3 regions of the Bradyrhizobium sp. SZCCHNR1093 genome follow, and region 1 is predicted to be linked to each of the others. Evidence: predicted binding sites of a transcription regulator. Region 1 holds the regulator's gene; each other region holds the start of a gene.

Region 1 (7,756 bases):
CCTCAACCTTTCCAGGACGATGGCGAACCTGCCCGTCACCATCAACAATTTCGTCCAGAGCCCTTATGCCTACTGGAAGCAACTGGCCTGGAGCGGAGCCCTTCTCATCACTCTGGCCGTGCTCGCCCTGAACATCGGTGCACGCATTCTTGGCGCCGAGAGGAACACCAAATGACCGAACTGTCCGTCTCCGTCAGTCAGCCCAATCACGCTCTTCACGGCAAGGCGCTTCCGGATGCGCCGGCCAAGGTGACCGCGCGCAACCTCAACTTCTACTACGGCGACCATCACGCGCTGAAGAACATCAACCTGTCGCTGGGCACCAACCGCGTCACCGCGTTCATCGGCCCGTCCGGCTGCGGCAAGTCCACGCTGCTGCGCATCTTCAACCGGATGTACGATCTCTATCCGGGCCAGCGGGCGACCGGGCAGCTGATGCTCGACAACACCAACATCCTCGATCCCAAGCTCGATCTGAATCTGCTGCGCGCCCGGGTCGGCATGGTGTTCCAGAAGCCGACGCCGTTCCCGATGACGATCTACGAAAACATCGCCTTCGGCATCCGCCTCTATGAGAAGATCTCGAAGTCGGAGATGGACGACCGGGTCGAGAAGGCGCTGCGCGGCGGCGCGTTGTGGAACGAGGTCAAGGACAAGCTCAACGCCTCGGGCCTGTCGCTGTCCGGCGGCCAGCAGCAGCGGCTGTGCATCGCGCGCACCGTGGCGGTCCGGCCGGAGGTGATCTTGTTCGACGAGCCGTGCTCGGCGCTCGATCCGATCTCGACCGCCAAGGTCGAGGAGCTGATCCAGGAGCTGGCCGAAAACTATACGATCGCCATCGTGACGCATAACATGCAGCAGGCGGCGCGCGTCTCCGACAAGACCGCCTTCATGTATCTCGGCGAGCTGATCGAGTTCGACGACACCAGCAAGATCTTCACTTCGCCGAGTGATCGGCGGACCCAGGATTACATCACCGGCCGGTTCGGCTGACGCCGACGACATTGCCTTCAGGAGATCATCATGGCCAGTGAACATACCGCCAAGGCGTTCGACAGCGATCTGCAGGACCTGACCCGTCTGGTATCGGAGATGGGCGGCCTCGCGGAGCGGCTGATCGTCGATTCCGTCGATGCGCTGGTGCGGCGCGACATCGCGCTCGGCCAGAAGGTGGTCGCCACCGACGCCGAGGTCGACAAGCTGCAGCGCATCATCGAGGAGCGCGCCGTGCTCACGATCGCCCGTCGCCAGCCGATGGCGGTCGACCTGCGCGAGATCGTCGGCGCGATGCGCGTGGCGACCGATCTGGAGCGCATCGGCGACCTCGCCAAGAACATCGGCAAGCGCGTCGCGGCGCTGGAGAGCGACTTCCATCCGCTGAAGCTGATCCGCGGCCTCGAGCACATGACCGATCTGGTGCAGTCGCAGGTCAAGACGGTGCTGGACGCCTATGCCGCGCATGACCTGCCGGCGGCGATGACGGTGTGGAAGGGCGACGAGGAAGTCGACGCCATCTGCACCTCGCTGTTCCGCGAGCTCCTGACCTACATGATGGAGGATCCGCGCAACATCTCGTTCTGCATCCACCTGATGTTCTGCGCCAAGAACATCGAGCGCATCGGCGATCACGCGACCAACATCGCCGAGACTGTATTCTATATGATCGAAGGCCAGCAGATCATGGACAAGCGCCCGAAGGGCGACATGACGAGCTTCGCGACGACGATTCCCGGTAACTAAGAGAGACGGTTCAGACATGGGCGCCCGAATTCTGGTGGTGGAGGACGAGGAGGCGCTGACGACGCTGCTGCGCTACAACCTCGAGGCCGAAGGCTACGAGGTCGAGACCGTGGCGCGCGGCGACGAGGCCGACACGCGGCTGAAGGAGCGCGTTCCGGATCTCGTCGTGCTCGACTGGATGCTGCCGGGCCTCTCCGGCATCGAGCTGTGCCGCCGCCTGCGCGCGCGGACCGAGACCCGGCAATTGCCGATCATCATGCTGACGGCGCGCGGCGAGGAGAGCGAGCGCGTGCGCGGACTCGCCACCGGCGCCGACGACTACATCGTCAAGCCGTTCTCGGTGCCGGAGCTCCTGGCGCGCGTGAAAGGCCTGCTGCGGCGGGCGAGCCCGGAGCGGCTGGCGACCGTGCTGTCCTATGGCGACATCGAGCTCGACCGCGAGAAACGCCGCGTGGCGCGCTCGGGGCGGCCGATCGATCTCGGCCCGACCGAATACCGCCTGCTCGAATTCTTCCTCGAGCACCCCGGCCGCGTGTTCAGCCGCGAACAGCTGCTCGACAGCGTTTGGGGCCGCGACATCTACATCGACGAGCGCACCGTCGACGTCCATATCGGCCGCCTGCGCAAGCTGCTCAATCCCGGCCGCGAGCAGGACCCGATCCGCACCGTGCGCGGCGCCGGTTATGCGCTCGATGATCGCTTCGCCAAGAGCGAGCAGGTGTAAGGGCGATGGGCGTGAGGATGAAGAAGGTGTGAGGCGCGAGCGGGCCCGATTGAGGAGATCGCGGTCCGCTTTCCGCCACGCCGCCGCCGTCTTGATCGTGTCTGCTTCGTGGCCCGTCACGATGTTTCGGTCCCAGCGGACGCCCTTGATCAAGACCATCATCATATCTCTTGTCATGCTGCTCGGCAGCTTGGCGGGCGCCCCGGCCGCCGAGCTCGAGGACGCGGTCGCGGCGGCAGGCAACGGGCAGCATGCGGCGGCGATGCGACGGCTGCTGCCGCTGGCCGCCAAGGGCGATGCGCGGGCGCAGTTCGACGTCGGCTTCATGCAGGCGTTCGGCTGGGGCGTGCCGCGTAATCCGAGCGAGGCGCTGGCCTGGTACCGCAAGGCCGCCGATCAGGGGCTCGCCGTCGCGCAACATTATCTCGGCATCGCCTACGTCAATGGCGAGGGTGTTGCCTCCAACTACGGCGAAGCCAGTCGCTGGTTCAGCCGCGCCGCGGCGCAGGGCTTCGCCCAGTCGCAATACATGCTCGGCCTGATGCTGCTCGACGGCCGCGGTGTGAAACAGGACGTCGTGCAGGGCTATGCCTGGCTGGTGATGGCGGGCCGTAGTGGCGTGCGATCGGCCGGCCGCGACGTGCAGCGGGTCAGGTTGACCGAGCCGCAGCGCGTCCAGGCCCAGAGCGCCATTGCGTCCTGGCAGCCGAAACCGGAATCGGCGGATGCGGGCATTGCCACTCCGCGTCCGGAGCAATTGCTCGGGCTCGATCGCCACATCGGCGAGGTCGTCGATCCCACCTCCTGGCCGGCGTCGTCGATCGGCGTCGTCACCGTCGCGCAATACTCGAGCGGCGGCTGGTGCACCGGCACCCTGGTGGCGCCGCGCGTCGTGCTCACCGCCGCGCATTGCGTCTTCAACGGCGTGGCGCAGGTCAGCCCCGGCAATGTCCGCTTCCTGGCCGGCATGAACCGTGGCACGCCGGCGGCATCGTCGGTCGCCGACAAGCTGATCGTGGCGCCCGATTTCGTCCCGACCCGGCACGACAGATGGTCGCTCGACCGCTCGCCCGCCGATTGGGCGCTGATCGTGCTGAAGGATGCGCTGCCGTCGAAGCCGGTGGCGGTCAAGGCGCTGACCCGCGAGGAGCTCGCGGCTGCGACCACGGCCGGAACCATCTCCGAGATCGGCTATGGCCAGGAGCGGCGCTATTCGCCGACCGGCCAGCGCAATTGCAGCGCCGGCATGACCGGGGATGCCCGGCTGTTGACAGTGCATTGCCTGGCCAATTTCGGCTATTCGGGCTCGCCGATCCTGGCCGAGGTCGGCGGGGAGCCGGCCGTGGTCGGCATCTTCTCGGCGTTCCACGAGGAGACCCGGCTGATGTTCGCCGCCCCCGCGAGCCAGTTCGAGGCGGTCGTGCGCCGCGAGATCGCGGCGCAGAGTGCCTCGGCGCGGTGAGGGAAGGAGCGAGAGAGACGAGGTCCCGCCGCTGGTCATGATCTGTGCGTGACTGGATAGCGGGTTGCCAAGCGAGAGGGCGGTCCGGGAAGCGCCACCCAGGTTTTCCTGCAGCTTTCGCCTGCAGCGGGGCCTTTACCGAACTGGCCTAGCTCTTGCTATAGTCCGAGTATGACGATTGTTCCAATTGATCATCCTCGGGCCGCGCGGCTGCTGTGGTGGCGGTCGCAGCCCGGCCGCAACGTTGCGCTCGTCGGCGGGCTGGTCGCGGCCAACGCGCTCGCCTGGGCCTGGGCATTCGCGCTCTACGCCGACCGGCCCGCCATCGTCGGCACCGCGATGCTGGCCTGGCTGCTCGGGCTGCGCCATGCGGTCGATGCGGATCACATCGCGGCCATCGACAACGTCGTGCGGAAGCTGGTGCAGGACGGTAACCCTCCGCGCGCCGCCGGCCTCTATTTTGCGCTCGGCCATTCCAGCGTCGTCGTCATCGCCACCATCGTCGTGAGCCTCATCGCCGGCGCCGACCTCCTGGATGAAGAGAGTGCGATCAGGGCGATCGGCGGCGTCATCGGCACGTCGGTATCGGCCGGCTTCCTGCTGCTTATCGCGTTGGCGAACCTCATTCTGTTCGTGAACCTCTGGCGCCGCGCCGCACAGCCGCAGTCCGAGATGGAAACAGCCGGAAACAGCGGACGGGGCATCCTCATCCGCCTGCTGCGCCCCGTGCTCCGCCTGGTGGGACGCGCCTGGCACATGTATCCGCTCGGCTTCCTGTTCGGTCTCGGCTTCGACACCGCGAGCGAGATCGGGCTTCTCAGCCTGTCGGCGACCGAGGCTGCGCGCGGCGCGAGCCTCGCCCATGTGCTGGTATTCCCGGCGCTGTTCGCGGCTGCGATGGCCACCGTCGACACCGCCGACAGCATGCTGATGGTCGGCGCCTATCGCTGGGCGCTGACCGATCCCGCACGCAAGCTGCGCTATAACCTCGTGATCACCGGCGCATCCGTTGCCATCGCGCTGGTGATCGGCAGCTTCGAGGCGTTCACGCTGTTGGCGCCGCGGCTTGGCCTGACGGGGGGATGGGCTGACGTCGCCACCGCGCTGGGCGGCGACGTCGCCAATCTCGGGCTCGTCGCGATCGGCGTGTTCGGACTGATCTGGGCGGTCGCCATGCTGCTCGGTCGCAGTCAGCGCGGTTCCGAGGCGACGCCCGGCGAAGCGCTTGCCAGCGTTCGTGCGGGGGCGCTAAACCCGCCGGCGATACGAAGCGGAACGCATAAGACGGGCTAGGAGCGGGGCCTCATGATGGTCGGCTCGGAGGGAACGATCAGGATGCTGTGGCTGCAGGGCGCGAGCTGCGGCGGCTGCACGATGTCGATCCTGGAAAGCGGCGCGTCCGGCTGGTTCGACGAATTGCGCCAATCCGGCATCGATCTGGTATGGCATCCCTCCGTCAGCGAGCAGACCGGGGACGAGGTGGTGGAGCTGTTGGAGGCGATCCGCGACGGTCGCGAGCGGCTCGATCTGCTGGTGCTCGAAGGCTCGGTGGCGCGCGGACCTGGTCTGACCGGCCGCTTCAACATGCTCGCCGGCACCAACCGCTCGATCTATCACTGGCTGCTCGATCTGGCGCCGCTGGCCGACTACGTCGTTGCCGTCGGCAGCTGCGCCGCCTATGGCGGCATTCCCGCGGCTGGCATCAATCCGACCGATGCGGTCGGACTGCAGTTCGAGGGCAGCGATATCGGCGGCGCGCTTGGCGCGGCCTTCCGCTCGAAACGCGGGCTGCCGGTGATCAACGTCGCAGGCTGTGCGCCGCATCCGGGCTGGATGATGGAGAGCCTGCTGGCGCTTACCTCGGGCGATCTGACGGCAGACGGCCTCGACACAGTCGGCCGTCCGACCTTCATCGCCAACCACCTCGCTCATCACGGCTGCTCACGCAACGAGTTCTACGAGTTCAAGGCGAGTGCGGAAGCGATGTCAGAGCGCGGTTGCCTGATGGAGCATCTCGGCTGCCGCGCAACGCAGGCGGTCGGCGACTGCAATCAGCGCTCGTGGAACGGCGGCGGCTCCTGCACCAAGGGCGGTTATGCCTGCATCGCCTGCACCTCGCCGGGCTTCGAGAGCGCGCAGAACTATCTGGAGACGGCGAAGCTCGCCGGCATCCCCGTCGGCCTTCCCACCGACATGCCGAAAGCCTGGTTCGTCGCGCTCGCAGCGCTGTCGAAATCGGCCACGCCGCGCCGCGTCCGACTCAATGCGACGGCCGATCATGTCGTGGTGCCGCCGGGCCGTTCCGGCGACAAGCGCCGTCCATGACGCGGATCACGGTCGGACCGTTCAATCGTGTCGAAGGCGATCTCGAGGTCAGGCTCGATATCGAGAGCGGCCGCGTCGCGCGGGCGGAGGTGACGGCGCCGCTCTATCGGGGTTTCGAGCAGATCCTTGAGGGCCGGCCGCCGCTCGACGCCCTGGTGATCGCGCCGCGCATCTGCGGCATCTGCTCCGTGTCGCAATCGATCGCGGCCGCCGCGGCGTTGCGCCAGGCCATGGGCATTGCGGCAGCACCAAACGGCATCCTCGCGAGCAACATCGCGCACGCGGCCGAGAACGCGGCGGATCATCTGACGCATTTCTACATCTTCTTCATGCCGGACTTCGCCCGCGATGCTTATGCCTCGCACGCTTGGCATTCGGCCGCGGCCGAACGTTTCGCGGCGACGAAGGGCAGCGCTGCCCGCGATGCGCTGCCGGCGCGCGCGCGACTGCTGGAGATCATGGGCCTGATCGCCGGCAAATGGCCGCACAGTCTCGCCTTCCAGCCAGGCGGGACGACCCGCGCGATCGAGCTCGGCGAGCGCGTGCGGCTCAGCGCGATCGCGGCGTCGTTTCGCGGTTTCCTTGAGCGCGTCCTGTTCGCCGACAAGTTGGAGAACGTGCTCGCCTTGTCGACGCCGGACGAACTCGACCGTTGGCGCGAGGGCCGAGCCGGCGACTTCGCGCATTTCCTTCGGCTGGCCGATGCGCTCGCGCTGGCCGACCTCGGCAGCGGACCAGGTCTCTTGATGAGCTTCGGCGCGTATCACGACTTCAATGGAGCTCGTTTTCGCGCTGGCGTCCGCACGAGCAGTGGCGAGGTCCAGGCTTTGCCGTCGGACGGCATCACCGAGGACGTCTCGCACGCCTGGATGCACGATACGTCGCTCGATCCGTCCGAGAGCCGCACCGTGCCCGATGCCGACAAAGCCGACGCCTATAGCTGGTGCAAGGCGCCGCGTCTCGCGGGAGAACCGGTCGAGGTCGGCGCTCTCGCAAGGCAGGCCATCGACGGTCAGCCGTTGGTCACCGCGCTGCTCGCGAGCGGTCGCAGCAATGTCCGCAATCGTGTCATCGCCCGGCTGATCGAAACCGCGCAGCTCGCGCTGTCGATCGAGCACTGGATCAAGGCATTGCGTCTCAACGAGCCGTTTTGCGAAAACAGCGCCAGCGCGGTCGACGGCAATTTCGTCGGGCTCGTGGAAGCTGCGCGCGGCAGCCTCGGCCACTGGCTCGCAGTGCGCTCCGGCCGGATCGAGCGTTATCAGATCATCGCGCCGACGAGCTGGAATTTTTCGCCGCGCGACGCCAACGGCGTTGCGGGCCCGCTCGAGCAGGCGCTCGTCGGCACCGAGGTCGGCGATGCCGGCGCGCGTGCGGTCGGCATCCAGCACGTGGTGCGGTCGTTCGATCCCTGCATGGTCTGCACGGCGCATTGAGCGCGCTGCACACAGGCAGGCGGCAAGCGGAAACAAGATTGTCGGTGCAAAGCGCGTGATTTCCGATTG
Region 2 (7,756 bases), on a different contig from region 1:
TACCATCTCGAACGTCAACCTCTCGCTCGGCGCCGGCGCGGCGCGGGTCCATATCCTCAAGGACGTCAGCCTGCGGGTCGGACAGGGCGAGACGATCGGTCTGATCGGACCGTCGGGCTCTGGCAAGTCCACATTGCTGATGGTGATGGCGGGGTTGGAACGTCCTGACAGCGGTGAGGTGGTGGTCAACGGGACCGCTTTCAATGTCTTGGACGAGGACGCCCTGGCCCGGTTCCGCGGCCGCCAGGTCGGCATTGTCTTCCAGTCCTTTCATTTGATCCCGACCATGACGGCGCTGGAGAACGTCGCGGTGCCGCTCGAGCTGGCCGGCCACGCCGGCGCCGCCGAGCGCGCGGCCCGCGAGCTCGACTCGGTCGGGCTGGGCCACCGGCTGCATCACTATCCGACCCAGCTGTCGGGTGGCGAGCAGCAGCGCGTGGCGCTGGCCCGCGCCCTCGCTCCCGATCCTGCAATTCTCGTGGCCGACGAGCCGACCGGCAATCTCGACGAGACCACCGGACGGCAGATCGTCGATCTGTTGTTCACCAAGCACGCCGAGCGCGGCATGACCTTGGTGCTGGTGACCCACGACAGCAGCCTCGCGCACCGGTGCGACCGCGTCGTGCGGCTGCGCTCGGGGCGGATCGAAAGCGAGAGCGACGCCCGCGAGCCGGCTGACGCATGAGCGCCGTGTCAGAGCCGATCGCGGGCCGTCGCATGGCGGCGCTGCCGGTGCGTTACGCCCTGCGCGAGCTGCGCGGCGGCCTGCGCGGCTTCTACGTCTTCATCGCCTGCATCGCGCTCGGCGTCCTCGCCATCGCTGGCGTCGGCTCGGTGGCGGCGAGCCTCAATGACGGCCTGGTTCGCGAAGGACGCACGCTGCTCGGCGGCGACGTTGCCTATTCGCTGTTTCAGCGCGAGGCCAAGCCGGAGGAGATCGACTTCCTGCGCTCGCGTGGACAGCTGTCGCTGGCGGCAACCCTGCGCGCGATGGTGCGCTCCAGCGACGCCAAGCTGGCCCTGGTCGAGCTGAAGGCCGTCGACAACGCCTATCCGCTGCTCGGCAAGGCCGAGCTCCAGCCCGATCTGCCGATGGCCGACATCCTGGCCGAGCGCGACGGCGTCTACGGAGCTGCAGCCGATCCGGCGCTGCTGGCCCGGCTCGACCTGAAGGTCGGCGACATCGTCACGATCGACACGGTCCGCTTCCAGATTCGCAGCGCGCTGCAGGCCGAGCCCGACAAATTGTCCGGCGGCATCGGCCTCGGGCCGCGCTTCCTGATCAGCGAGGCGGGTCTGCGGGCGACGCCGCTGCTGCAGCCGGGCAGTCTCGTGCGCTGGACCTACCGGGTCAGGCTGCCCGACAATGCCAAGGACGATCACGCCGCGGCGTCCTTCATCGCCGATACCCGCCTGACACTGCCGTCGGCCGGATGGGAGATCCGCAGCCGCAGCAACGCCTCGCCGCAACTCGAGCGGACCATCGGCCGCTTCACCCAGTTCCTGACCCTGGTCGGTCTCGCCGCCCTGCTGGTCGGCGGCGTCGGTGTCGCCAATGCGGTCAAGAGCCATGTCGACCGCCGCACCGAGGTGATCGCGGCGTTCAAGGCGCTCGGCGCCACCAGCCGCGACGTGTTCGGCATCTACCTCGTGCAGGTGATGGTGCTCGCCACGATTGGTTCGATCATCGGACTCTGCACCGGCGCGGCCCTGCCGTTTGCCATCGTCGGGCTGTTCGGCAACATCCTGCCGCTGCCCGTGATCCCGGCTATTCATCCGGACGAGCTGGCGCTGTCCTTCGTCTATGGCCTGCTCACCGCGCTCGCGTTCGGTCTGTGGCCGCTCGGGCGCGTGCGTGACGTGCCGGTGGCGGCGTTGTTCCGCGAGGCGGTCATCGCCGAATGGCACCGGCCGCGCTGGAGCTATCTGGTGCTGATCGCGGGCACGGTCGCGCTGCTGATCGCGGTGGTGATCGGCCTGTCCTACGACAAGCGCATCGCCGCGGTGTTCGTCGTCGCCGCCGCGCTGGTGTTCGTGCTGTTGCGCGGCATTGCCGCCGCGGTGATGGCGATTGCGCGCGCCCTGCCGCGCAGCCGCTTCCCGATGCTGCGGCTGGCGGTCAGCAATATCTATCGCCCAGGCGCGCTGACACCGTCCGTAGTGCTGTCGCTCGGGCTGGGGCTCGCCGTGCTGGTCACCATCACCCAGATCGACGGCAATCTGCGACGCCAGTTCCTGGCACAGCTGCCGGAGCAGGCGCCGTCGTTTTTCTTCATCGACGTCCCCTCGGGCGAGGCCGACCGCTTCCGCGGCTTCCTCAGGGACCTCGCCCCTCAATCGGCAGTCGAAGACGTGCCGATGCTGCGCGGGCGCATCGTCTCCGCCCGCGGCGTGCGCGCCGAGGACCTCAAGGCGACGACGGACACCGAATGGGTGCTGCAGAGCGACCGCGGCCTGACCTATACCGCCGAGATTCCCAAGGGATCCAAGGTCGTCGAGGGCGCGTGGTGGGGCGAGAACTACAGCGGCCCGCCGCTGGTTTCGATCGAGAAGCGGATCGCCGACGGTCTCGGCCTCAAGCTTGGCGACGACATCGTGGTCAACGTGCTCGGACGCGACATCACGGCGCGGATCGGCAACATGCGCACCATCGACTGGCAGGGGCTCGGCATCAATTTCGTGCTGGTGTTCTCCCCGAATGCCTTCAAGGGCGCGCCCCACACCCATGTCGCCACCCTGACCGAGGCGCGCTCCGATGCCGTCGAGGATGCGCGCGTCATCCGCAAGGTGGCCGACGCCTTCCCGATGGTGACCAGCGTGCGGGTCCGCGAGGTGATGGAGACGGTCGGCTCGGTCGTCTCCAACCTTGCGCTCGCCATCCGCGGCGCCAGCGCGGTGACGCTGATCTCGGCCATCCTGGTGCTGGGCGGCGCGCTGGCCGCCGGCCACCGCCACCGGGTCTACGATGCCGTGATCCTGAAGACGCTGGGCGCCACCAGGCTGCGGTTGCTCGGCGCCTACGCACTGGAATATCTGATGATCGGCTTCGCCACCGCCGCCTTCGGCGTCGTCGCGGGGTCGGTCGCCGCGTGGCTGATCGTGACCCGGCTGATGACCTTGAGCTTCGCCTGGCAGGCGGGCAGCGCCGCGCTGGTCGTCCTGACCGCGCTGATCGTGACGGTCGGCCTCGGTCTGGCCGGCACCCTCCTTGCGCTCAACCAGAAGCCGGCGACGGTCCTTCGGAATCTCTAGCGGCTTGCGCGCTCATGCCGCACGGTTAACGCGATTTATACGGCTGGGACGCGCGCGGAGCGACATTCAGCCGCGCGTGGACGCTTGCGGCGGATATGCTAGTTTCCCATCTAGGGAATGGGCTCAGAGACCTGCCAAAAGATGGCGATTTTGCCGATGACGCAAATTTAATATCTGTGGCAGTGGGTATGAGATAGGGTTTTTCGAGAACCGGCTAAAGGTCCTGCCAGGACCGGACTGCCGGGCAACCAACGGGAATCGACCATGTCGGACCTAGACCGCAATTATGCTTCACCCTTTGGCCGGGTGGCCGGGCGCGCCGATGCCGCGACCGTCGACGCCGGTCTGCGCGCCTACATGCTGCGCATCTACAATTACATGAGCATCGGCTTGGCCATCACCGGCCTCGCGGCGCTGGGCGTCTACATGGCGTCGGTGACCGGCGATCCGGCTGCCGGCGTATTCAAGTTCGGCAACGCGTACCTGACGCAGTTCGGCTACGCGATGTTCGTGAGCCCGCTGAAGTGGCTGTTCATCCTGGCCCCACTGGTCATGGTGTTCGCGATCTCGGCCGGCATCAACCGCCTGGCGCCGTCGACCGCGCAGATCCTGTTCTGGGTGTTCTCGGCCTTGATGGGCATCTCGCTGTCGTCGATCTTCCTGGTGTACACTCACACCTCGATCGTGCGGGTGTTCTTCATCACCGCGGCGACGTTCGGCGCGCTCAGCCTGTACGGCTATACGACCAAGCGCGACATGACCGGCATGGGCTCGTTCCTGTTCATGGGCCTGGTCGGCATCGTGCTGGCGAGCCTCGTGAACCTGTTCCTGGCGAGCTCGATGCTGCAGTTCATCGTCTCGGTGATCGGCGTGTTCGTGTTCGCCGGCCTGACCGCCTGGGACACGCAGCGTCTGAAGAACGAGTACATCTACGGCTACGCTTCCGCGGGCGGCGACATTGCCGAGCGCGCAGCGATCACCGGCGCCCTGTCGCTGTACCTGAACTTCATCAACCTGTTCACGCTGCTGCTGCAGCTGCTCGGACAGCGCGACTGAGCCAGCGGCTCACACGAGCGACCTTCGAAGCCCCGGCCTCACCGCCGGGGCTTTTCGTTTGCGCAAGCCAATTGCGACCGCGGCGCGGGCGCGACGGCAGCCATGCCGCGAGGCCGGATTGATCGCCGCGTCCGCTTTGGTATGTTTCCACCATGTCCGACATTGAGATCCGGCCCACCCGGGAGGCCGACCTTCCCACCATCACCGCCATCTACGGCCAGGCCGTCCGCGAGGGCACGGCCACCTTCGAGCTCGACCCTCCGGATCTGACGGAAATGACGCGCCGCTTCCGGGCGCTCACCGACGACGGCTTTCCCTATTTCGCCGCCCTGCTGGACGGAGAGGTGGTTGGCTATGCCTATGCGGGGCCTTACCGGCCTCGCCCGGCCTATCGCTTCACGGTGGAGAACTCGATCTATCTCGCCCCCGCCAGCCAGCGTCGTGGCATCGGAATGCGACTGATGCGGCGGCTGATCGACGCCTGTGAGGAGGGAGGCTTTCGCCAGATGATCGCCGTCATCGGCGACTCCGCCAATGCCGGCTCGGTCCGGCTGCATACCGCCTGCGGCTTCCAGATGATCGGCACCCACCCGAGCGTCGGCCTGAAATTCGGCCGCTGGCTCGATACTGTGATGATGCAGCGCCCGCTCGGGGCCGGGAGCAGCGACGTCCCGGCGTAAGCAACGCCAGTCGGAATGTCAGGATCAGCCGGAGCGCGTGGGATCAGACCAGCGCCGGCTTCGGCGCGATCACCAGCAGCACGCGCTCGAGCTCATGACCGCGGCGCAGGATCAGGCCGGTGGCCGAGACCACGCTGTACATGCCCTGCTTACGCGCCAGCCGCGGGTCCTTCTCGATGCGGTAGATCGGCACCTCGGACGCCCGGCGAAACACGGAGAAGACGGCCCGGTCACGCAGGAAGTCGATCGAATAGTCGCGCCACTCACCGTCGGCGACCATGCGGCCGTAGAGGTTGAGGATACGATTCAGCTCGAGGCGATCGAACGTCACCCGGTTGGGCGCTGCGGCCGCGTTGCGCGCCGCCGCGCGGTTCTCGCTGGGGTCGGCATCCTCCGGAGTGAGGTTCATGAGCGTCCTCCTGTCATCTGTGTGACATGATCGCGCCATCCGCCGGAAGCCGCAAGGGGCCGTTTTCATTGTTGAAGTTCGGCCACGCGTGCCAACCGCGCGAACTCCGCGAACACGCAAGCGTCACGGGATCGTTAGCAGAATCATAATCGCGCCGTCTTTCCGCCCACCGACCGCCCCCGACCTTAGGCATAAGATTCGTGTGCGTTGGCCCGGTCCTTTCGGTTCCGGATTCCTCAGCCCCCAGCCCCCCGGGGTCGTCAGGATCGGGTCCATTCACAAGTAAGGCAAAGGGCCAACGCAAGTTGGTCCTTTTGCTTTTTTGGCGTGAGCTGCACGGAACATGTTGTGGCGCGCCTCCGTCCCATGGACGTGACGCGCCTACCGCAGGTCAACGGAAACGAAGATCAGGACGATGGAAGATCAGCGCTCGGGAGCACGCGCCGTTGCTGAAGCCCGTCCGACCAATGGCAACTCGGAAAAGGCGGCCCCGAGCATCGCACCGGGGCGGTCGCGACTGCCGTCCTGCACATAGACGACGGTGCCATCGACGCCCTCGCGGGCGATCTTCTCCAGCGGCACGCTCCATCTGACCGGCGAACCATTCCAGTCACCCAGCTTCTGAAGACCGCGAACGACATTGTAATAGGTCAGATCACGGCCGCTGTTCTCGCCGCGGCCGACCGAGATCGGGACCACCCGCGAGATCGAGCAGACCCAGACCTCGCCGTGCTTGCGCGGCATCTGGTCGTTGGCCGCGGCCACGGAGACAGTGAGGTCCTGGCCGTCGACCGACAGCCTCACCGGCACCGACATCACCCTGCCACCCTGGACAGTCTCCTCGATGGCGCCTTCGATCGCCTCGCGGTCGCTGCCGATCACATGCACGGAGCCGTTGACCACCGCCTGCGGCGTATAGACTTCGCGATCGCCACGCGCCCTGGAATAGGCCCGCTGCCGGGCCGTGAAGCGGGAGTCGGCCAGCGTGTCCTTCCAGCCCAGGTAGTCCCAGTAGTCGATCGGCAGGGACAGCGCGATGACCGAGGGATCTCTGGCGAGCTCGCCGAGGATCTTGTCGGCCGGCGGGCAGGATGAACAGCCCTGGGACGTGAAGAGTTCGATCACCGCACGCGGATCGGACGCGGCCGGCCGGACGAAAGCGATGACCGCACAGACACTCAGCGCCGCGCGCGACCACCACGACATCTGTCCACTCATCGTCACTGTCCTGTCTGGAACATGGTCCGCTGCGCCCTGCCGCGTCAATGATCTGCGAAGCCGCCCTCGTAGTTAATAGATTGCAAACGAAAAGGAGGCGGCCTTTGTCATAGGCCGCCTCCTTCATCACCCGCTACTCACTTCAGAGTGAGCCAAACTGTCGCGTCGCGCTTTGGTTAAGCAGCAAGCTTGCGCAGCACGTAGTGCAGGATGCCGCCGTTGCGATAGTAGTCCAGCTCGTCCAGCGTATCGATCCGGCAGAGCAGCGGCACCTGCTGCGCCGCCCCGTCGGCCGACACGATCTCGGCGGTCAGGGTTTGACGCGGCTTCAGGTCGCCCTGCAGGCCCTTGATGGTGACCTTCTCGTCGCCCTTCAGGCCGAGCGAGGACCAGGACGTGCCTTCCTGGAAGGTGAGCGGGAGCACACCCATGCCGACCAGGTTCGAACGATGGATGCGCTCGAAGCTCTGGCAGATCACGGCGCGGACGCCGAGCAGCCGGGTACCTTTCGCAGCCCAGTCGCGCGACGAGCCGTTGCCGTATTCGGCGCCGGCGAACACCACCAGCGGCACGCCCTCTTCCTGGTACTTCATCGCGGCGTCGTAGATCGACATCTGCTCGCCGTCGGGCCAGTGCTTGGTCAGGCCGCCTTCCGGAATGTTGCCGTCGGCACCTTTGAGCATGAAGTTCTTGATGCGGATGTTGGCGAAGGTGCCGCGCATCATGATCTCGTGATTGCCGCGGCGCGTGCCGTACTGGTTGAAGTCGGCCGGGCGGACCTGGTGCTCGCTGAGGAATTTACCGGCGGGCGAGGTCAGCTTGATCGAACCGGCCGGCGAGATGTGGTCGGTCGTGATCTTGTCGCCGAACAGCGCCAGCACGCGGGCCTCGACGATGTCCTTGATCGGCTCGGGCTCCTTCTTCATGCCGTCGAAATACGGCGGGTTCTGCACGTAGGTCGACGACATGTTCCAGCGATAGGTCTCGCTCTCGACCGTCTTGATCTTGCGCCAGTTGGTGTCGCCCTTGAACACGTCGGCGTAGCGCTTCTTGAAGATCGACGCCTTGACGAATTTCTTGACGAAGTCGTTGACCTCCTTGGTCGTCGGCCAGATGTCTTTCAGGTAGACTGGCTTCTTGT
Region 3 (7,756 bases), on a different contig from region 1:
GCGCGCTTGCGCTCGTTCGGATCGAGATGCTTCTTGCGCAGGCGGATCGACTTCGGCGTAACCTCGACCAGCTCGTCGTCCTCGATATAGGCCAGCGCCTTCTCCAGCGTCATCCGGATCGGCGGCGTCAAACGGACCGCCTCGTCCTTCGACGTGGTGCGGATGTTGGTGAGCTGCTTGCCCTTCAGCACGTTGATCTCGAGATCGTTGTCGCGGGTGTGCTCGCCGACGATCATGCCGCGATAGACCTTCCAGCCCGGCTCGATCATCATCGGGCCGCGGTCCTCCAGCTTGAACATCGCGTAGGCCACCGCCTCGCCCTGGTCGTTGGAGATCAGGACGCCGTTGCGGCGGCCGGCGATCTCGCCCTTGAACGGGGCATAACCGTGGAACAGGCGGTTCATGATCGCGGTACCGCGGGTGTCCGTCAGCAGCTCGCCCTGATAGCCGATCAGGCCGCGGGTCGGCGCGTAGAACACCAGCCGCAGGCGGTTGCCGCCGGACGGGCGCATCTCGATCATCTCGGACTTGCGCTCGCTCATCTTCTGCACGACGACGCCGGAATGCTCCTCGTCGACGTCGATCACGACCTCCTCGATCGGCTCCAGCCACGCGCCGGTGGCCTCGTCCTTCTGCAGCACCACGCGCGGACGCGACACCGACAGCTCGAAGCCTTCGCGGCGCATGGTCTCGATCAGGATCGCGAGCTGCAATTCGCCACGGCCCGACACTTCCATGGCGTCCTTGTCGGCGGATTCGACCACGCGCAGCGCGACATTGCCCTCGGCCTCGCGCAGCAGGCGGTCGCGAATCATGCGGCTCGTGACCTTGTCGCCTTCGGTGCCCGCCAGCGGCGAGTTGTTGACGATGAAGGACATCGACACGGTTGGCGGGTCTATCGGCTGCGCCGGGAGCGGAGTCTCGACCGAGGGATCGCAGAACGTGTCGGCGACGGTGCCCTTGGTCAGGCCTGCGATGGCGACGATGTCACCGGCCTCGGCCTCGTCGAGCGGCACGCGCTCGATGCCGCGGAACGCGAGAATTTTGGAAATACGGCCCTGCTCGACGACCTTGCCCTCGGCGTTCAGCACCTTCACGGCCTGGTTGGGCTTGATGCTGCCCGAGGTGATGCGGCCGGTGATGATGCGCCCCAGGAAGTTGTTGGCCTCCAAGATGGTGCCGATCATGCGGAACGGCCCCTCTTCGACCGACGGCGCCGGCACATGGCGCAGCACCAGGTCGAACAGCGGCTGCATCCCGGCGTCCTTCGGACCTTCCGGGCTCTCGGCCATCCAACCCTGCTTGGCCGACCCGTACAGGATCGGGAAGTCGAGCTGCTCCTCGGACGCGTCGAGTGCGGCGAACAGGTCGAACACCTCGTTGATGACCTCGGTCGGACGGGCGTCGGGACGGTCGACCTTGTTGATGACGACGATCGGCTTGAGGCCGACCTTGAGCGCCTTGGAGACCACGAACTTGGTCTGCGGCAGCGGGCCCTCGGCGGCGTCGACCAGCACCAGGGCGCCGTCCACCATGTTCAGGATGCGCTCGACCTCGCCGCCGAAATCGGCGTGGCCGGGGGTGTCGACGATGTTGATGCGGGTGTCCTTCCACTGCACCGAGGCGGCCTTGGCCAGGATGGTGATGCCGCGCTCGCGCTCCAGGTCATTCGAGTCCATGGCGCGCTCGGCAACCTTCTGGTTCTCGCGGAAGGTACCCGACTGCTGCAGGAGACGGTCAACCAGGGTGGTTTTGCCGTGGTCGACGTGGGCGATGATGGCGATGTTGCGAAGATTCATGGTCGGTGTCTTCTAAGCTTTCTCAAGAGCCCGTGCTCTGTCCCCGGCGGGGCGCGCGCTTTGTTATAGTCGAATCAAGCTGTTAGCTTTACGACGCGCGCTCGCGAAACTCGTTCGGCGGCAGGGGCCGGCAGCCCCAAATAGGAAGCCCGGCCAATCGACCGGGCAGACCTCACGCGTTGCGGCGCAATATAGGCAGAAAATGCCAAAAAACAATGACTGCTTTCAGGAACGAGGAGCGGTTTCCGAGCGGCTGGCTAACGCCTCCGCGACCGCACGCTTCCGGGCGGCGCGGTAGAAGACGAGACCAACCACTCCGACCGGCGATCCCACGAGGACCAGCGCTGACAGCCGTCGGCTGCGTCTATGCGCGGAAAGTAAAAAACGCCTGCGGGCTCAGCCCGTCGCGGCCTGCTCGGTCGGATAGACGCCGCGCAGGACCTCCTCGAAATGGGTCTTCACGGCTTCGTTGCACAGGCAGGAGCGGCGCTTCAGCGCGTCGAAGTCGCGCACCATGAAGGCGCCGCGGCGGGTTTCGAGAATGCCCTCGGCTCGGAAGGTCTGGACGACCCGGCTGACATAGCTGCGGCCGACGCCGAGCAGCGTCGCCAGCTGCTCATGCGTCAGCGGCACGATCGGCTCGCCGTCGGTGCGGTCCATCGCGGCCACGATCCACTTCGCCGTCCGCTGCTCGATCGAATGAATCGCGTTGCAGGCGGTCGACTGGAACATCTGTGCCAGCATGCAATCGGCGTAGCGCGCGAACACGTTGCGGAGCGTCTTGGATTGCAGCTTGGCGGCCGCTAGGCGGGACAGTGGCAGCCGTGCAAACGGGCCGCCGAACTTGACGACGATCCGCGTATAGGCCGGCAGGAAGCCCTCGCTGACGATGCCGCCGACGGCGCCCTCGCGGCCGACCAGGATGGTCTCGACGTCGCGGCCGTCCTCATTGGGGACGAGATAGGACGTGAGCGCCGGCCCACAGGGAAAATGCACGATCTGCACATCGTCCCCGGGATTGTAGAGCAGATCGTTCGGCGTTGCCTCGTCCTCCACCAGATACGGCGAGATCAGCGCGTAGTCGGCCGGACTCAGCCGCAGCAGCAGGTTGTTGTGGGGCCGTTCCCGGTTCAGCGTGGTCACACCCTGGCTCAGCATCGTCATCCCCCGCGCGCAACGCATGTGCGTGATTCGTGCTCCTTGTGTTCACAAGTGCACCGACACAGGAACTCTGATATGCTGCCTTGGTTCCAGGAACCCGCCAGCGCACTCAAGAGGAGACGCCGGCTGCGGCGCCCATCCCTCATCCTGGAACCCGCAGATCCCATGACCAGCTCGCAATCAAGCGTGCCCGAGCTTTATCAACATGTGCTGGTCGTCGAAGACGACCCTATCATTGCGCTCGGATTGGAAGACACGATCACCGACCTCGGCGTTCCCGACATCAGGATCGCAGCCGACGTCGCGACCGCGCTCGCCATGATCGCGGAGCGCGCCCCGCAATTCGCATTGCTCGATGTCGGCCTGGTCCGCGAAAAGAGCTTTGCGATTGCCGAGCGGCTAACGGCGCTCGGCATTCCCTTCGCCTTCTCCACCGGCTATGGCGCCGACCGCGTGCCGGCCGCGTTCGCCGACCGGCCACGGCTGCCGAAGCCTTGCCCGACCGACGCGCTGGAGGCGGTGCTGCGCCGACGCGACTAGTTGCCGTCGCAGCACGCGATCGTCTTGCCGCCGAACAACGAGACCTCAGCCGAGCTTCGGATCGAGCGTGGTCGACCACAGCGCGACGTCGGCGCGATCGCGCAGGGTCACGGTCATCTGGCCCGTGGCGCCCTCGATCTTGACGTGGCCGAAGAACTGCATGCCGGCCGATGGCGGCAGGTTCTGCTTATCGAGGCCCGGCGCCTTGATGAAGCGCACCTCGGGGCCGAAGGTGTTGTCGAGCTCGTTCGGACCGAACGTGCCGGCATGCAGCGGACCGGAGACGAACTCCCAGAACGGCTCGAAGTCCTGAAACTGCGCCTTGTTCGGATCGTAATAGTGCGCGGCCGCGTAGTGCACGTCCGCCGTCAGCCACACCGTGTTCTGGATCGGCGCCGTCTTGATGAAGCGCAGGATCTCGGCAATCTCGAGCTCGCGGCCGCGCGCCGGGCCGTCCCCTTGGGCAACCGCTTCCGAGCCCTTCTTGTTGGCCGCGTCGTCATAGACGATGATGCTGAGCGGCATGTCGGAGGCGATCACCTTCCAGGTCGCGCGCGAATTGAGCAGCGCCTGCTTCAGCCAGCGCATCTGCTCCGGCCCGATGAAGTAGGACGCCGGACCATATTTGTCCTCGAGATTGGGACCGTTGGCGCCGCGGTAGCTGCGCTCGTCGAGCACGAACACGTCGAGATGCGGGCCATAGTTGATGGTGCGATAGACTCGGCCCGGCTCGATGATGCTCTCGCGCATCGGATACATCTCGTGGAAGGCGCGCGCCGCGCGGGCCGCGAGCAGCTGGATGTTGCGCTCCTTGTAGCTGGCCGGCAGCTCCTTGGAGGCCGACCAGTTGTTGGTGACCTCATGATCGTCCCACTGCACGAAGATCGGCACCTCGGCATTGAAGGCGCGGACGTTCTCGTCGAGGAAATTGTATTTGTGAGCGGCACGGAACTCGTCGAGCGTTTCGGCGACCTTCGCCTTCTCTTCCACGGTGAGGTTCTTCCACACCTTGTTGTCCGGCAGCTTCACCTCGGACTTGATCGGGCCATCGGCATAGATGGTGTCGCCGGAATGCAGGAAGAAGTCCGGGCGGTGCTTCTTCATCGTCGAGAAGGTGAACATGCCGCCATCGTCGGGATTGATGCCCCAGCCCTGCCCCGCCACGTCGCCGCCCCAGACGAACGAGACGTCGCGCTTGTTGCCGGGCGCGGTGCGGAAGCGGCCAAGCGCGGCCTCGCTTTCGACCGCGACATGCGAAAGGTCGCGAAACTTGACGCGGTAGAAGATGTCCTGGCCGCTGGGCAGACCGTCGATCAGCATCTTGGCCGTGAAGTCGCTTTCCGGAAGTGCGGCGACCGGAGGCAGCGTACGCGCGTCCTTGAACGACTCGGTGGTCGCCACCTCGACCAGCATCTGCGACGGCCGGTCGGCACGCGCCCAGACCACGCCGCCATCCATGCCAACGTCGCCGGACTGCACGCCATGCGTGATCTGCGGCCGGTCGGCGGCGCGGCTCAGATAGGGCATCGCCAGCGTCGTGACGCCGGCTGCGGCGGCTGTCGACAGGAAGCGGCGGCGGGACAGGGCTGTGCGCGGTCGAGGAATGCGAAGCGTCATGCGGATCTCCTGGTCGGATCGCGCGCGGGAGCAGGCGCGAGCCACGGCCCGGCAGACCTAGAAAAGATTGATGACGCTGGAATTACACGCGGCGTCTTGGGCAGTGCGCGACACCGCCGCAAGGGGAGCGTGGCAGACCTCAGGTGCCGGCGGCACGCAACTGCGCGCCGGTGCGCTGCAGATTGGCGGGCATGCTCATCAGGATGAGCTTGCGATCGGCCACCGCGTTGTGGAACTGCTCGAGCGCGATGTTGAACGCGGTCAACGCCGCGTGCTCGATCGCGCCGTCCTCGAAGCAGGTCAGCGTGTTGCGCAGGATCTCGTCGGCCTCGGCCTGGAGCTGATCGAGCTCCTCGGTCGAATCGCACTTGCGCGCGATCGTGATCATCTCCAGCAGACGATCGCGCAGCGAGGTGTTGATGGTGCGTTCGTCGCGCTTGAGATAGCCGGCGAACCACGCGCCGGCCGAGCCCATCGCCGAAAGCGCCATCAGGCTCCACCAGATGTAGTCGCTGTAGCGGTCGAGGAAGGTCTTCTCCTCGCCGTCGACGAAGGCCGCCGCGCCGGGATGGACGGGGATCGCGGCGTCCTTGTCGGTGTCCGGCGTCTCGATCTTGGCGGCAAGCGGAAATTCCGACATCAGCTGCTGGCGCACCGAGAACAGCTGATGCGTGAACGTCGAGACCGTCGATTCGGCGAGGCCCTTGCGTGCCACGATGTGGTGATTGAAGCTGATCGTCTTCACTTCATCTTCAGGGCGATCGGGCGCCCCGCCGAACGCGCCGGCCGGAATCTCGGTGGCCTCGTATTCGGGATGGTTCTGTGCGATGGCTCCGGCGGAATCGATGGCCAGGAAGGTGGGGGGGCCGCCCTCCTTGGTAGCGGCGGCGATCGCATCCGCCGTGATTTTGCTGTTGATGGGACCGGCCGCCAGATAGACATCGGCCCTCTGGCTTCGGACCGCTTCGGCGGCCTCGGTGATCGGGAATTGGACGATCTCGACCTTGCCGGGGTCGACGCCATATTGGCGCAGGATGACCTTCAGCAGGTTCGCGTTCGCCGGCGTCCGGCCGATGATGCCGACTTTGTGGCCCGCGAGCTGCGAGATCTTCGTGATCTTGGCGCCACCCTTGCGGCTCTTGCCCTTGCCGGACGAGGGCACCCAGAGGACGACGACGTTCTTGCGCAGCGTCGCTACCGCCTGTGCGTTCTTTGGGACCTCGAGGTCACCCCGCACGATCGCAAGATCCACCTTGGCGGCGGCCAGCGCCTGCGCGCTCTCGGCGGCGCCCTCGGTCGGAACCGGCCGCAGCCTGACGGAGGCGTGCGACTGGGAAAAGGCCTGGGTCAGGGCCTGGACGACCTTGAGGTCGTCGCTGTTGGGCGGACCGACCGCGATCTTGAGCACCACGGGACGCATCGCAAAATAGTAGGCACCCGTCAAAGCGCCGACGACCGCGAGGATCCCGGCGATGACGATGAACACGGCAGGGCGCATCCGTGAGCGCTGCGCTGGCGTGGTCTGAGTATCTACCAGATTCCGTCCTCCGGTGGTCCCAGGGCCGGGCGACGCCACCGGCGGCTTCGTCTGGCCACGTCGTCCTTCGATAGAGCTGAACTGTAGCAAATTTCTTGTCCGCCCGGGGTGACATCTGCGTCATGGTTACCACCGCACCAGTCCACCGCAGGATCGGGGCAGTTCCGAGCCCCTCCGGCATGGCGCCTGTGACAAGGCTCTGATCGGGATGCGTTTTCGGCTAGTCTTGGCAACCGGACACCGGCGCGATCCAGCCGGAGGTAGCCCCGCAATCGCCCGGACGCTGCCACGTGTCCGGTCGATTGCACCACAAGAGGAGATCGAGATGCCGCAACGATTGTCGGCGGAGGCACGCGCCACCGCCCTGCGGGAGCTTCCCGACTGGTCCGAGCTGGAGGGCCGCGAGGCCATCGCCCGCACCTTCACGTTCAAGAACTTCAACGAAGCGTTCGGCTTCATGACCCGGGTCGCGCTGGTCGCCGAGAAGCACGACCATCATCCCGAGTGGCGCAACGTCTACCGCACCGTCGAGGTGGTCCTCACGACCCATGACGCAGGCGGCGTGACCATGCGCGACATCGAGCTCGCCAAGGCGATGAATGCGATCGCCGCGACGATGCGCGGCTGAGGCCTTGGCGACGACGGCACGCGCCTTGCGGCCGGCGTCGCCATCACCACATCCGAGGGCGAGGACCGCGCCTCCAGCGCCGTCTGGAACCGGAGATCGGACATCATGTCGGATGCGACCGACTACAACGTTGGCTTCGAGCCCGCGGAGCGGCTGGCCCGGGATCGCGAGACCCTTCGCCGCCGTTTCTGGATCAAGTTCAAGACGGTTGTCGCGCGGTTGCCGTTCGCCGAGGAGCTGCTTGCGGCGTATTACTGCGCCTTCGACAAGGAGACACCGCGGCACGTCCAGGTCGCCCTGCTCGGCGCCATCGCCTACTTCGTCGTGCCGTTCGACTTCATGCCTGACGTGTTGCCCATCCTCGGCTTCACCGACGACGCGGCGGTGCTCGCCACCGCCATCCGCATGGTCGCCTCGAACATCACGCCCGACCATCATGCCGCGGCCCGCGCCGTACTCGCGCGGCTGGCGGCA

What was found. Region 1 encodes PhoB, which activates phosphate uptake and scavenging genes when phosphate is short. Its sites were predicted from a motif close to TGTCATNNANCTGTCAT; they were not measured.
Region 2: the regulator PhoB is predicted to act here: its motif matches at 5,409-5,425, upstream of QX070_RS29705 (DUF2794 domain-containing protein).
Region 3: the regulator PhoB is predicted to act here: its motif matches at 5,188-5,204, upstream of QX070_RS28440 (alkaline phosphatase D family protein).

What each region holds. Positions count from the first base shown of each region.
Region 1 covers NZ_JAUHJJ010000002.1:922,201-929,956, forward strand. The annotation lists gene pstA (phosphate ABC transporter permease PstA) at 1-175, shown strand, start outside; gene pstB (phosphate ABC transporter ATP-binding protein PstB) at 172-993, shown strand; gene phoU (phosphate signaling complex protein PhoU) at 1,024-1,740, shown strand; gene phoB (phosphate regulon transcriptional regulator PhoB) at 1,757-2,464, shown strand; gene QX070_RS09915 (trypsin-like serine protease) at 2,610-3,926, shown strand; gene QX070_RS09920 (HoxN/HupN/NixA family nickel/cobalt transporter) at 4,098-5,219, shown strand; gene QX070_RS09925 (HupU protein) at 5,235-6,251, shown strand; gene QX070_RS09930 (nickel-dependent hydrogenase large subunit) at 6,248-7,687, shown strand.
Region 2 covers NZ_JAUHJJ010000014.1:81,960-89,715, reverse strand. The annotation lists gene QX070_RS29725 (ABC transporter ATP-binding protein) at 1-685, shown strand, start outside; gene QX070_RS29720 (ABC transporter permease) at 682-3,252, shown strand; gene QX070_RS29715 (Bax inhibitor-1/YccA family protein) at 3,517-4,308, shown strand; gene QX070_RS29710 (GNAT family N-acetyltransferase) at 4,461-4,988, shown strand; gene QX070_RS29705 (DUF2794 domain-containing protein) at 5,032-5,397, opposite strand; gene QX070_RS29700 (DUF1223 domain-containing protein) at 5,821-6,603, opposite strand; gene acnA (aconitate hydratase AcnA) at 6,792-7,756, opposite strand, start outside.
Region 3 covers NZ_JAUHJJ010000012.1:122,809-130,564, reverse strand. The annotation lists gene typA (translational GTPase TypA) at 1-1,799, opposite strand, end outside; gene QX070_RS28450 (Crp/Fnr family transcriptional regulator) at 2,196-2,957, opposite strand; gene QX070_RS28445 (response regulator) at 3,126-3,500, shown strand; gene QX070_RS28440 (alkaline phosphatase D family protein) at 3,546-5,117, opposite strand; gene QX070_RS28435 (TAXI family TRAP transporter solute-binding subunit) at 5,257-6,603, opposite strand; gene QX070_RS28430 (4a-hydroxytetrahydrobiopterin dehydratase) at 6,863-7,282, shown strand; gene QX070_RS28425 (YkvA family protein) at 7,388-7,756, shown strand, end outside.